DNA from 3 places in the Mesorhizobium sp. M0048 genome. Region 2 is predicted to be linked to each of the others. Evidence: predicted binding sites of a transcription regulator. Region 2 holds the regulator's gene; each other region holds the start of a gene.
What was found. The regulator PhoB, encoded in region 2, activates phosphate uptake and scavenging genes when phosphate is short. The targets are predictions, from matches to a motif close to TGTCATNNANCTGTCAT.

Region 1 (4,482 bases), on a different contig from region 2:
GCGGTACCGCGCATGGCGTTGGCGAGGATGGCGGGGTCGGCATGCCCCGACCAGTTCTCGGCGATGCGCTCGCCCTTGGTGAAGGCCGCGAGGTTGAAGACCGCGCCACGGCTGACCGGATAGGCGACCATATGGAAGCCTGGATAGAGGAATGCGGTAACGCAATCGGGCGCTCCGATCACCCTGAAGGCTTGTCCGGCGAGGCTGTCCGCGGCCACCGTTGCGCGCCAGGCAAGCTCGCCCGAGAAGCGGCTTCTCCGGAAATCGGCCGCCTTGCGGGCGAGCGTTTCTCGCACCGACGACCAGACGCCATCGGCTCCGACCAGCAACGATCCTTCGGCTTCGATGGTCGTGCCGGCAATCTCGACTGTTGCGGTGATGCCATTCGGTCCGGTTGCGACGCCGCCGACGCGGGCACCAGTGACAAGCTCGACCTCGGAGCGCTCGGCTATCCGCGCCATCAGCGCTGACTGCAGGTCGGCGCGGTGGGCGACGAGATAGGGTGCTCCCCAGCGCGTTTCAGCCGCCTGGCCAAGCGGTACGCGCGCCAGCTCGCGCAGCGTGACGGCATCCTTCAGCACGACCGCCTCCGGCCGCACCGCCGTCGGCAGCAGCCGATCGAGTAGGCCGAATTGTCGAAGGATGCATGTCGCGTTGGGTGAAAGCTGGATGCCGGCACCGGCAGCCTCGAGGTGCTGCGCCTGTTCGAACAGTTTTGTCCGATAGCCGCGCTCGGCGAAGGCCAGTGCCACGGTCAGTCCGGCGACGCCCGCCCCGGCGATGACCACCTGCCGGGACTGCGTTTCTCGCATCAGGCTTGTCGCGGAAGAATCAGGCGGCCTGGTCGATATAGAGGCAGCCCGGCGGCTGCGTTTCCAATGCCTTCAGCTTGGGCGAATAGCGATAGAGCGTCGAGCAATAGGGGCAGACTTTTTCATTGTCGTCGCCCATATCGAGAAATACATGCGGGTGGTCGAAAGGCGGATTGGCGCCGGTGCACATGAATTCCTTGACGCCGATGTCGATTGCCGGATAGCCCGCATCGTTCTGGAAATGGGGAATGGAACCGCCTGCCATCGTCGTCTCCTGATCTTGTCGATTGCATCTGGATCATAACCCATCTCTTTGCAAGATCGATGAAATGAAACTGTCGCAAAAGCCTGTCAGAGGATAAGTTAAGCCGGTTAAGGCTGTGGTCGTCGAACGGTGTGGGAAGAGCGGAAACCATGAACGAACTGAAGCCGGTGCAGAGCGAATTCATCACCGTCGAGGCGGCGAGCCGCGAAGGCGGCAACCCCGACCGCTTCGTCAACCGCGAGTTTTCCTGGCTGCAATTCAACCGGCGCGTGCTCGAAGAATCGCTGAACGCCAATCATCCGCTGCTCGAGCGCGTTCGCTTCCTGTCGATATCGGCAGCCAATCTCGACGAGTTCTTCATGGTCCGCGTCGCCGGTCTTGCCGGCCAGGTGCGCGAGGGCATCGTGCTGAAGAGCCCGGATGGGCGCACTCCCGAGCAGCAGCTCGAACAATTGCTGCGCGAGGTCGAGCGCCTGCAGGAGGACCAGCAGAACAGCCTTTCGGCGCTGATGCTGCTGCTCGACAAACAAGGCATCGAAAGCATCACCCGCGATGCGCTGACCAAGGACGAGAAGACCTGGCTCGAGGACCATTTCCAGGAGCAGGTATTTCCGGTCCTGACCCCGCTGTCGATCGACCCGGCGCATCCGTTCCCGTTCATTCCCAACCTCGGTTTCTCGATGGCGCTGCAATTGCGCCACCGCAAGAACGGCGAGGAAATGAGCGCGCTTTTGCGCCTGCCGGTGGCGCTGAGGCGCTTCATCCGTTTGCCGGATCGCAAGCATCATGTCCGCTTCATTCCACTCGAAGAGGCGGTCAGTCTCTATATCGGCAAGCTGTTTCCCGGCTATGAGGTCAAGGGCTCCGGCACGTTCCGCATCATCCGCGACAGCGATATCGAGGTCGAGGAAGAATCAGAGGATCTGGTGCGGCTGTTCGAGACGGCGCTGAAGCGGCGACGCCGCGGCTCGGTCATCCGCATCGAGTTCGACAGGTCGATGCCGGCCGAATTGCGCGATTTCGTCGCCGGCGAGCTCGGCGTCTCGGCCAGCCGGATCAGCGTGCTCACCGGTCCGCTGGCGCTCAGCCAGATCTCGGAGATCGTCGCCGTCGCCCGCGACGATCTGAAGTTCACGCCTTACAATCCGCGCTTTCCCGAGCGCATCCGCGAGCATGGCGGCGACTGTTTTGCCGCGATCCGCGAGAAGGATATCATCGTCCACCACCCTTACGAATCCTTCGACGTGGTGGTGCAGTTTCTGCGCCAGGCAATGGCCGACCCGGAAGTGGTGGCGATCAAGCAGACGCTCTACCGCACCTCCAACGACAGCCCGATCGTACGGGCTTTGGTCGATGCGGCGGAAGCCGGCAAGTCGGTGACGGCGCTGGTCGAGCTCAAGGCGCGCTTCGACGAGGAGGCCAACATCCGCTGGGCGCGCGACCTCGAGCGCGCCGGCGTCCAGGTCGTCTTTGGCTTTCTCGAACTGAAGACCCACGCAAAGATGTCGCTGGTCGTGCGGCGCGAGGACGGCAGGCTGCGCAATTACGTGCATCTCGGCACCGGCAACTACCACCCGGTCACCGCCCGCATCTACACCGATCTGTCCTTCTTCACCACGGACCCGACAATCGCGCGCGATGTCGCCCAGTTGTTCAACTTCATCACCGGCTATGCCGAGCCGGCCGAGCAGATGCGGCTGGCCATCTCGCCGTTCACGCTGCGCGACCGCATCCTCCAGCACATTTCGGATGAGATCAGCCACGCGCTGGAGGGCAGACCGGCCCGCATCTGGATGAAGATGAACGCCTTGGTCGACCCGATCGTCATCGATGCCCTCTACGATGCCAGCCGCGCCGGCGTCGAGATCGATCTCGTCGTGCGCGGCATCTGCTGCCTGAGACCGCAGGTGCCCGGCCTATCGGAGAACATCAGGGTGAAGTCGATCGTCGGCCGCTTCCTCGAGCACAGCCGCATCTATTGCTTCGGCAACGGCCACGGCCTGCCCTCGGACGGGGCGATCGTCTATATCTCCTCGGCCGATTTGATGCCGCGGAATCTCGATCGCCGCGTCGAGACCATGGTGCCGATCACCAATCCAACTGTGCATGAGCAGGTGCTCGGCCAGATCATGCTCGGCAACATCATGGACAACCAGCAAAGTTTCGACGTATTGGCTGATGGAACCTCCCGGCGCGTCGTGCTGGAAGAGGGCGAGGAACCGTTCAACGCGCAGGAATATTTCATGACCAATCCGAGCCTGTCCGGACGGGGCGATGCGTTGAAGTCGCATGCGCCCAAGCGCATCGCGCAGTTCAAACGCCGCAAGAAACAGAACGCAGCGACGGGCTGATGATTTCAGCGTCCCAGGGCCGGCTCCAGGACCGCCGACCGCTGTCCATCATCGATATCGGGTCGAACTCGATCCGTCTTGTGATCTATGAGGGGCTGGCGCGTTCGCCGACCTTGCTGTTCAACGAAAAGATGCTGGCGGGCCTCGGCCGCGGCATCGTTTCGACCGGAAAGCTCGATCCCGAGGCGGTGACTCGTTCGATGGAAGAGTTCCGCCGCTTCCGCGCGCTCTCCGACCAGGCCGGCGCCGAGCGCATGTATGTGCTGGCGACCGCCGCCGCTCGTGAGGCGGTCAACGGCCCCGACTTCATCCACCGCGCCGAGGATGTGCTCAGGACCGAGATCCAGGTGCTGAGCGGCCGCGAGGAAGCTCATTATTCAGCACTCGGCGTCATCTCCGGTTTCCATCCGGCCAACGGCATCGCCGGCGACCTTGGTGGCGGCAGCCTCGAACTGATCGATATCGACGGTGTGACGATCGGTGACGGCATCACGCTGCCGTTGGGCGGCTTGCGCCTGCAGGACATGGCGAAGAACTCGCTGGCCCAGGCGGCAAGGATCACGCGCGAGCAACTGGCGCGGGCGAAATTGCTGAAGGGCGGGCAGGGCAGGGCCTTCTACACAGTCGGCGGCACCTGGCGAAACCTGGCCCGGCTGCACATGGAAATGACCAACTACCCGCTCGGCGTCATGCACCACTACGAGATCGGCATCGAAAGCGCCGCGAACTTCCTCCGGCAGGCCGCCAAAGCCGAGATCGACAAGATCAAAGGCATCGAGGGCATCTCCAAGAACCGCCGCTCGCTGCTGCCCTATGGCGCCATCGTGCTGCAGGAGATCATGGCGGCGATGCAGCCGTCGAAGATCATCGTGTCGGCGCTGGGCGTGCGCGAGGGCTTTCTCTATTCGCTGCTCGACAAGGCCGAGCAGAAGGCCGATCCGCTGATCTCGGCTGCGGAAGAGCTTGCCCGCCTGCGCTCGCGCTCGGTCGACCACGCGCATGAGCTTGTCGAATGGACCGGCAAGGCATTCGCCGCCTTCGGCATCGACGAGAC
Region 2 (4,482 bases):
GTCGCTGCCCGAGCGCAGCGTCACGGCCTTCATCGGCCCTTCGGGTTGCGGGAAATCGACGCTGCTGCGCGTCTTCAACCGCATCTACGAGCTCTACCCGAAACAGACCGCCGAGGGCCAGGTGCTGCTCGACGGCAAGAACATTCTCGACCGGTCGCAGGATCTCAACCTCCTCAGGACAAAGATCGGCATGGTATTCCAGAAGCCGACGCCGTTCCCGATGTCGATCTACGAGAACATAGCCTTCGGCGTCAGGCTCTACGAGAATCTCGGCAAGTCCGAGATGGACGGCCGCGTCGAGCAAGCGTTGAAGCGGGCCGCGCTGTGGAGCGAGGTCAAGGACAAGCTAAACGCCAGCGGCTTGAGCCTGTCCGGCGGCCAGCAGCAGCGGCTCTGCATTGCCCGCACCGTGGCAGTGAAGCCGGAAGTCATTCTGCTCGACGAACCGGCTTCGGCCCTCGACCCGCTGTCGACGGCCAAGATCGAGGAACTGATCGACGAGCTGCAAGCCGACTACACGATCGTCATCGTCACCCACAACATGCAGCAAGCGGCGCGCGTGTCGCGCCAGACCGCCTTCATGTATCTGGGTGAACTGGTCGAGTTCGACCGGACCGAGAAGATATTCACGTCGCCCCGCGAGAAGCGCACGCAGGACTACATCACTGGCCGCTTCGGCTGAGCCGTTCCGATCATGCATATGAGGACAGGACCATGGGCGAACACACAGTCGCTTCTTTCGACGAGGATCTCGAGCAGATCAGCAAGCTGATCCGCGACATGGCCGACCTCGCCGGTTCGATGGTCGGCGGGGCGACCAAGGCCCTGTTGAATTCCGATAACGTGCTGGCGCAACGCGTCGTCTCCGACGACGCCATCATGGATGCGCGTCAACGCGAACTGGACGATCGCGCCATCACCCTGATCGCCAAGCGCCAGCCAATGGCTCACGATCTGCGCCATGTCGTCGGAGCGATCCGCATGGCCGGCGACCTCGAACGCATCGGCGACCTTGCCAAGAATATCGCCAAGCGTGTGAGCGCGGTCGGCCTCAGCGCCACGCCGCGCGACCTATCGCATTCCATCGATGCGATGGCGCAGCTAGTGCTCATCCAGGTGCAGGGCGTCATCGAGGAGTATGCTGCAGGCGATGCGGCCGCCTTGGCCAAGCTGCGCGCCGCCGACGAGCGTATCGACGTCAAATACACGTCCGTGTTCCGCGAGCTGTTAACCTACATGATGGAAGATCCGCGCAACATCACTGCTTGCACGCATCTGCTGTTCTGCGCCAAGAATCTCGAGCGGATCGGCGACCATGTCACCAACATCGCCGAAAATGCGTATTATGTGCTGACCGGCGAACAATTGCCGGTCAATCGTCCGAAGCAGGACGAAACGACAATGTCCGCGCCGGTGACATGATGGGGGTGCCCAGCCGATGATCGCACCACGCATAATGGTGGTGGAGGACGAGGAGCCGTTGGGCGTGCTGCTCCGCTACAATCTCGAATCCGAAGGCTACCAGGTCGAGGTGGTGACACGCGGCGACGAAGCCGAGATCCGTTTGCAGGAGAATGTGCCCGACCTTCTGGTGCTCGACTGGATGATACCGGCGGTTTCCGGCATCGAGCTCTGCCGCCGGTTGCGCGTGCGCCCCGAAACCGAGCGGCTGCCGATCATCATGCTGACCGCGCGCGGCGAGGAGAGCGATCGGGTGCGCGGTCTTTCGACCGGCGCCGACGACTATCTCGTCAAACCGTTTTCGACGCCGGAATTCATGGCCAGGGTCAAGGCGCTGCTGCGGCGCGCCAAGCCGGAAGTGCTGTCCAGCGTGCTGAAGGTCGGCGACATCGTGCTCGATCGCGAATCGCACAGGGTCTATCGCAAGAAGAGCGAAATCAGGCTCGGGCCGACCGAATTCCGGTTGCTCGAGTTCATGATGCGGCATCCGGGCCGCGTCTTCTCGCGTAGCCAGTTGCTCGATAATGTCTGGGGCGAGACGATCTACATCGACGAACGCACCGTCGACGTCCATGTCGGGCGGCTGCGTAAAGCCGTCAATAACGGCCGCATGCCGGATGTCATCCGCACCATCCGCGGTGCCGGCTATGCGATCAGGGAAGATTGACCCGCCTGGTCAGGCGACGTTCTTTCTGACGCCGGGCCTCATTTGCGCGCCCGGCGCGAAAATCTCCTGGTCGACGAAGCTTAACGCCCGCATCGCGCAGCCTTCGCGGATCAGCGGCAATTCGTTCGGCTCGGTATCGAAGGAGATCGAGCCCGAGTGCTGGCCGCCGGCGGTCTGGGCGATGGCCTTGCGCAAGGCCGGCTCGATCAGATCGAAGGCGGCGGCACTGGCGCCGACCATCGCGACCGGTGCCGGATCGATCAGCGCGAACAGCGAGCCGAGACCGAAACCCAGCGCTTCGCCGGCCTTGCGGTAGGCCTCGCGTTCCGGCCCATCCTTCTCGCGCGCGCGGGCGGCCAGCGCGCGCATGTCGGCGTCGCTGACGTCGGCGATAGGTTCGCTGTCTTCGCTCATCTGCCTGGCGTTGCGCCAGATGGCATAGTTGCCGGCATAGGCTTCGATGCAGCCGCGCCGCCCGCAACGGCAGAGCGCTCCGCCCGGACGATGGATCATGTGGCCAAATTCGCCGCCCGAGGAATGCGTCCCGGTGAACAGTTCGCCCTTCAGCACAAGCCCCATACCGATGCCATGCGAAAGCAGGATGGCGATGAAGTCGTCGCGATAGCGATCCGGATCGCGCCAGCGCAAAGCCACCGCCATCATATTGCAGTCGTTCTCCACCGTGGCCGGGATACCGAATTCGTCTTCCAGCATGTCGGCAAAGGCGATGTCGGTCTGCGGCGTGATCGGCGACCACAGCATGGCGCGTGCAGGGGAGTCGGTAATGCCCTGAATCGCCAGGGCGATGCGGGCGACACTGCGGGCGTCAAGGTCTGGGTCCTCGAGCCGGCGCCGGACGATGGCCATGCATTCGCGGATCAGCTCGTCGCGCGGCATGGTCAGCGTGTCCAGCCGGCGCTGTTCCTCGGCGACCACCTGTCCCGCATAGTCGATAATGGCGGCCGACAGGAAATTCAGTGACAACACCACGGTCAGCACCGCCGCCGCTTCCGGGTTGAGGGCGAGGCCGACCTGCGGACGACCGCGTTTCAACGAAACGGCCTCACTTGCCTTGCTCTCGGCGAGGATGCCTTCCCGTATCAGGTCGGAGGAGATCGCCGATATGGTTGAATGACTGAGGCCGGTGGTGGCTGCGATCTCCGTACGCGACGGCTGGCCGGCCCGGCGCACCGCCGAGATCACCATCGCCCGGTTGCGCCGGCGCAAATCGTCGTGGCGGATTCCGACCGACATCGTTTTGCTTTCCTCCCGGTTGCCGCGGCCGCTCATGAACCGGAAGCCGTCGGTAATGTCCGACAAATAGTGTCGGATGCGGCAAATAGTGTCAGATGCAGGTGGCGCTGTCATCGTTTATTCCGACGCTCGAAAAAACTCGCACAGTCATCAAAATCCATCACAATCGATGTTGACAGCAGCCGGAGATCGGGCCAGTATTTTTTCGAGGCTCGAAAAAATTAGAGCTTCTAAGCTGGTCGTTGAGCAATTGGTCACGCCGTACGCGGCGCAGGGAGGATATGATGAAGAAATTCACGACCGCCATTCTGGCGGGTGTCGCCATGACGCTGGCGCTGGCGTCGGTGGCGCAGGCGAAAGACAAGGTCATCGGCGTTTCCTGGTCGAACTTCCAGGAAGAGCGCTGGAAGACCGACGAGGCCGCAATGAAGGCGGCCATCGAGGCCGCCGGCGACAAGTATATTTCCGCCGACGCACAGTCCAACCCCGGCAAGCAGCTCACCGACGTCGAGAGCCTGATCTCGCAGGGTGCCAATGCGCTGATCATCCTGGCACAGGATGCCTCGGCCATCGGGCCGGCCGTGCAGAAGGCACTGGACGAAGGCATCCCGGTCGTCGGCTATGACCGGCTGATCGAGAACAAGGACGTGTTCTATCTGACCTTCGACAACAAGGAAGTCGGCCGCATGCAGGCCCGCGAAGTCTTCAAGGTGAAGCCGGAAGGCAACTACGTCTTCATCAAGGGTTCGGGTTCCGATCCGAATGCCGATTTCCTGTTTGCCGGTTCGATGGAGGTGCTGAAGGAGGCCATCGACAGCGGCAAGATCAAGAATGTCGGCGAGGCCTATACGGACGGCTGGCTGCCGGCCAACGCTCAGAAGAACATGGAACAGTTCCTGACCGCCAACGACAACAAGGTCGATGCCGTGGTCGCGGCCAATGACGGCACCGCCGGTGGCGTCGTCGCCGCGCTGACGGCGCAAGGGCTGGCCGGATCGGTTCCGGTCTCGGGCCAGGACGGCGACCACGCCGCACTGAACCGCATCGCGCTTGGCACACAGACCGTGTCGGTGTGGAAGGACGCGCGCGAGCTCGGCAAG
Region 3 (4,482 bases), on a different contig from region 2:
CGCCCGCAGCCGCGCCGAAATCGAGACGCTGGCCGACCGCATGTGGGAGATGCAGGAGAGCGAGGAGCGCTTTCGCGGTCTGATCGATGCACTCGGCGATCTCGTCGTCCACCGCGACCGCGACGGCCACATTGTCTACGCCAACAAGGTTTTCGCCGACCTTGTCGAAACCGACCAGCGCGAGCTTGCCGGCAAGGCCCTGGCCGAACTAGGCATCGATGTCGGCATCGTCCCCGACGCCGCCTTTTCCGACCATGAATGCCTGAGTTCCACCGACGTCGCCATTCGCACGCCGGACGGTCCACGCTGGTTCTCTTGGATCGAGCTGTCGGTGCGCGACAAGGACAGCGGCGCCGTTTCGCATCGCGCCATCGCCCGCGACATCACCGCCCGCAAGCGCGCCGAATCCTCGCTGATCACCGCCCGCGAGCGGGCCGAATATGCGAGCCAGGCCAAATCGCGTTTCCTCGCTACCGTCAGCCACGAGATCCGCACGCCGATGAACGGCATCATGGGCATGGCCCGGCTTCTCGCCGACACCAGCCTTTCGCCCGAGCAGCGGACCTATGTCGGCGCCATCTCGACCTCGGCCAGCGCGCTGCTGGCGCTAATCGAGGACCTGCTCGACTACTCCAAGATCGAGGCCGGCCGCTTCGATCCCGAACCGCAGCCGATGTCGGTGCGTGAGATCGCCGACAATGTCGTCGAGCTTTTGGCGGCGCGGGCTTTTGCCAAGGATATCGGCCTCGGCTGTCATGTCGAACCCGACGTGCCGCAGCTGATCACCGCCGACCCCGGCAGGGTCAGGCAGGTGCTGCTCAACCTCATCGGCAACGCCGTCAAGTTCACCGACAGCGGCGGCGTCCTGGCAAGCATCGCCCGCGTCCGCACCGAAATCACCGACCGCATCCGCTTCACCATCACCGACACCGGCCCCGGTCTGCGCGAGGAGGACATGGAGCGTATCTTCGAGGACTTTGAACAGGCTGACGGCACCTCGACCCGTGCGCATGGCGGTGCCGGCCTCGGTCTTGCCATTTCCAAGCGCCTGGTGACCGCCATGGGCGGCACCATCTCTGTGTCGAGCCGCCTTGGCCAGGGATCTGAATTCGTCTTCGAGATTCCCGCTATTTCCGCCGTCGAGGCGCCGCAGATCCGCGAGAACCCGCTGTCGGGCCGGCATGCGGTGATCGTGTCGAAGAACCCGGTCGAGGCCGAAGCCATCGCCCGCACCATTCGCGCCAATGGCGGCACGGTCGATCTGGCCACCGCCGCCGCCCAGGCCACCGCTTTCGCCGAGGGCTGTGACGTGCTGCTGATCGATGCTGCCATGGAGCAAAGCGACGGCAGGCTGCTCAGGCGCCTGCGCCAGAGCGGATTTGCCGAGTGCGAGGCAGTGACGCTGATCGCGCCGACCGACCGCGGCATGCTTGGCGAATTCCGTGCCAATGGTTACGCCACCTTCCTGGCGAGGCCGGTGCGCGGCGAGACACTGCTGCGCGTGCTTTTGACCAGCCACGCGCCGGTCATCGCCGAGCCGCAACTGCAAAGGCGCGGCGCGCAGGCGGGGCATGCCATTGGCGCCCGCCAGCAGGGCCTGTCGGTGCTGATCGCCGAGGACAACGACATCAATGCCATGCTGGCCCGCGCCACGCTGCTGAAGGCCGGGCATCGCGTGAAAGTGGTCGGCAACGGCAAGGCCGCGGTCGAGGCGGTCATCAGCACCGGCCACAAGCACCGCTACGACGTGGTGCTGATGGACTTGCACATGCCTGTCATGGACGGCCTGGACGCCATCGCCGCCATCCGCCGCCATGAGGAGGAGACCGCGGTGCCGCCGGTGCCGATCATGGTGCTGTCGGCCGACAGCCAGGAAAAGACCCGCCACGCCGTGCTCGCTCACGGTGCCAGCGGCTTCGTCACCAAGCCGCTCGACCCCGATGCCCTGGTTCATGCCGTCGAGGGGCAAGTGGCCGCCTGAGGCACAACATAGACGGTTGATAGATTACCCAGCCGACGAAGTATTGCCCGCAGAGCCGTATCACGGTACTGTCACAATCCTGTTGCACCTACACCGTATCCCCGTGCCAAGAGGGATGGCTCGAAGGAGAATCACTCGTGCATACAGTCATGCCGGAATGTGATGCTCGGCCGAACGCCAGCGGGCCTTTGCTCGTCGGCCGGAACGCCGATGCCGTCATAAAAGGCGCATCGCTCGGCCGCATCGGCAATCTCGAAGTGCGGCTCGCCCGCAACGAGGCCGAGATCGCTGCCGCGCAGGAAGTGCGCTACCGGGTGTTCTACGACGAGCTTGGTGCCAGGAAGGACCTGTTCCAGATGCAGGACCGCCGCGATGCCGATCGCTTCGATCCCCTCTGCGATCATCTGCTTGTGTTCGATACTTCGCTTTCCGGCCCCGAGCATCGCCGCATCGTCGGCACCTACCGCCTGCTGCGGCAGGAGATTGCCGCAGCGGCCGGCGGCTTCTATTCCGAAGGCGAATTCGAGCTGACCAAGCTGATCGCGCGGCATCCCGGCCAGCGGTTCCTCGAGCTCGGCCGCTCCTGCGTTCTGCCGGAATACCGCTCGAAGCGCACCATCGAGGCGCTGTGGCAAGGCATCTGGGCCTATATCAACCATTACGGCATCGGCGTGATGACCGGCTGCGCGTCGTTCCACGGCACCGTGCCGGCGGCACATGCCGAGGCGTTGACCTATCTTGCCCACCACTGCCGGACGAATTCATCCTGGGACGTGCGCGCCGTCGCCGGGCGCTATTGTTCCATGGACCTGATGCCGATCGAGGCCGTCAACACCAAGGCGGCGATCGCCGCGATGCCGCCGCTGGTCAAGGGCTATCTGCGCGTCGGCGCGCGCATCGGCGACGGCTGCGTCATCGACCGTGAATTCTCGACCGTCGACGTGTTCGTGGTGATGCCGGTCAAGGAGATCGGTGCCCGCTACGTCAATTATTATGGCGGAGAAGCGCAGCGGTTTGCGGCCTGAGTAGGGGAGAGAAGGCAACGGCCGGAGTAGGCAAGTGCTCTGCTCTATTTTACCCGACGTAGCGGTATTCCCTACTCCCGTACTGCCTATTCCCCTACTCTCCTAACTTACGCATCCTTCTCAGCTTGCTCATTCACCGGCCCCGGCTCCACCGGCGCTTCGCTCGCCACATGCTTGGGGCCGCCCTTGGCGACGCCGACCATGGCCGGCCGCAGCACACGCTCGCCGATCGAATAGCCGGGCTGCACGACCTGCACGACTGTGTTGGCCGGTACGTCGGGATTGGGCACCTCGAACATCGCCTGGTGGAAATTCGGATCGAATTTCTCGCCCTCGGGCTCAAGCTTCTTCACGCCGTGACGTTCAAGCGCCGACAGCATGGCGCGCTCGGTGATCTCGACGCCGTCGATCAGCGCCTTGAAACCGGCATCGTCCGAAGCCTTGGCCTCCTCCGGGATGGCATCCAGAGCGCGGCGCAGATTGTCTGACACCGAAAGCATGTCGCGGGCAAAGTTGGCAACCGCATAGGCGCGCGCATCGTGCACGTCGCGGGCGGTGCGGCGGCGCAAATTCTCCATGTCGGCCGCGACGCGCAGCGCGCGATCCTTCAGCTCTTCGTTTTCCTTCAGAAGCCGCACAAGCGCTTCATAGTCGCTGTCGACGCCGCCTTCCCTTGGCTCCGCGGCAGCCTCGGTCTTCTCGGCTTCATCGGGCGCGCGTTCGTCTTTTGCCTGGTCGCTCATCGCCGTTTCCCGTCATTTTCGAATGGTGTGGATTTGCGCCCGATATCGAGGTTTGGCGGCCAAAAATCAAGGGGCAAGCGATACTGCAGCCGCTGGCCACGGCTTGAGGGCGAACAGCGGAGACTTTTCGATTTTAATTCAAACTTTACCGTATCCGACGGCTTTGCTTGCCAGGCTACTACAATGCGGGAACCATTCCTCCTGTGGAAGAGTTTCGAAGCCGACACAGGATTTTGGAAGATGTCCCGCACCAATGGCGAAAAGCACGACGCGCTCGCCGTCGATATCCGGCGCCAGCTCGGCAATGAGACCACCAAGCGCTTCCTGCGCACCCTGCCGGCATTCCGCACGGAGACGGATATTCCCGACCGCCTGAAGAAATTGCTCGACCGCCTGGATGGCATCGAAACCAACATGGTCGCAGGCGGGCGCCGTCGGTAGGCGCCGTTGCCGGCGACGCGCCCGGCGACTGTGGCCGGGATTCGTCGCATCGCGCGACATTTACCCGCAGTAACTTTGCGTGATCTCCGTCTTGCGGCAGCGCCCTGCTCCGCCTATGTTTCATGATGAACATGATTTCCCCCGAAGCTGTGGCAAACAGCAAGCGCGCCTGGTTGAAAATCCTGTCGCGCTATAAAAAGCCCGACAGGCGTCGCAGCGCCGTCGAACTCGCCATCACCCTCATCCCTTTCGCCACGCTGTGGGCATTGTCCTCGGCCGCCTATGCCTATGG

Region 1: a site for PhoB is predicted at 1,138-1,154, ahead of NKJ84_RS26355 (RNA degradosome polyphosphate kinase). Genes of this name have one in related genera too.
Region 3: a site for PhoB is predicted at 2,051-2,067, ahead of olsB (l-ornithine N(alpha)-acyltransferase). Genes of this name have one in related genera too.

What each region holds. Positions count from the first base shown of each region.
Region 1 is NZ_JAMYUV010000045.1:26,580-31,061, reverse strand. It holds gene NKJ84_RS26365 (FAD-dependent monooxygenase) at 1-812, opposite strand, end outside; gene NKJ84_RS26360 (zinc-finger domain-containing protein) at 832-1,077, opposite strand; gene NKJ84_RS26355 (RNA degradosome polyphosphate kinase) at 1,227-3,428, shown strand; gene ppx (exopolyphosphatase) at 3,428-4,482, shown strand, end outside.
Region 2 is NZ_JAMYUV010000001.1:257,791-262,272, forward strand. It holds gene pstB (phosphate ABC transporter ATP-binding protein PstB) at 1-682, shown strand, start outside; gene phoU (phosphate signaling complex protein PhoU) at 715-1,422, shown strand; gene phoB (phosphate regulon transcriptional regulator PhoB) at 1,439-2,128, shown strand; gene NKJ84_RS01350 (ROK family protein) at 2,138-3,382, opposite strand; gene xylF (D-xylose ABC transporter substrate-binding protein) at 3,667-4,482, shown strand, end outside.
Region 3 is NZ_JAMYUV010000009.1:49,057-53,538, forward strand. It holds gene NKJ84_RS11950 (hybrid sensor histidine kinase/response regulator) at 1-1,981, shown strand, start outside; gene olsB (l-ornithine N(alpha)-acyltransferase) at 2,131-3,006, shown strand; gene grpE (nucleotide exchange factor GrpE) at 3,114-3,749, opposite strand; gene NKJ84_RS11965 (hypothetical protein) at 3,990-4,190, shown strand; gene NKJ84_RS11970 (fatty acid desaturase) at 4,316-4,482, shown strand, end outside.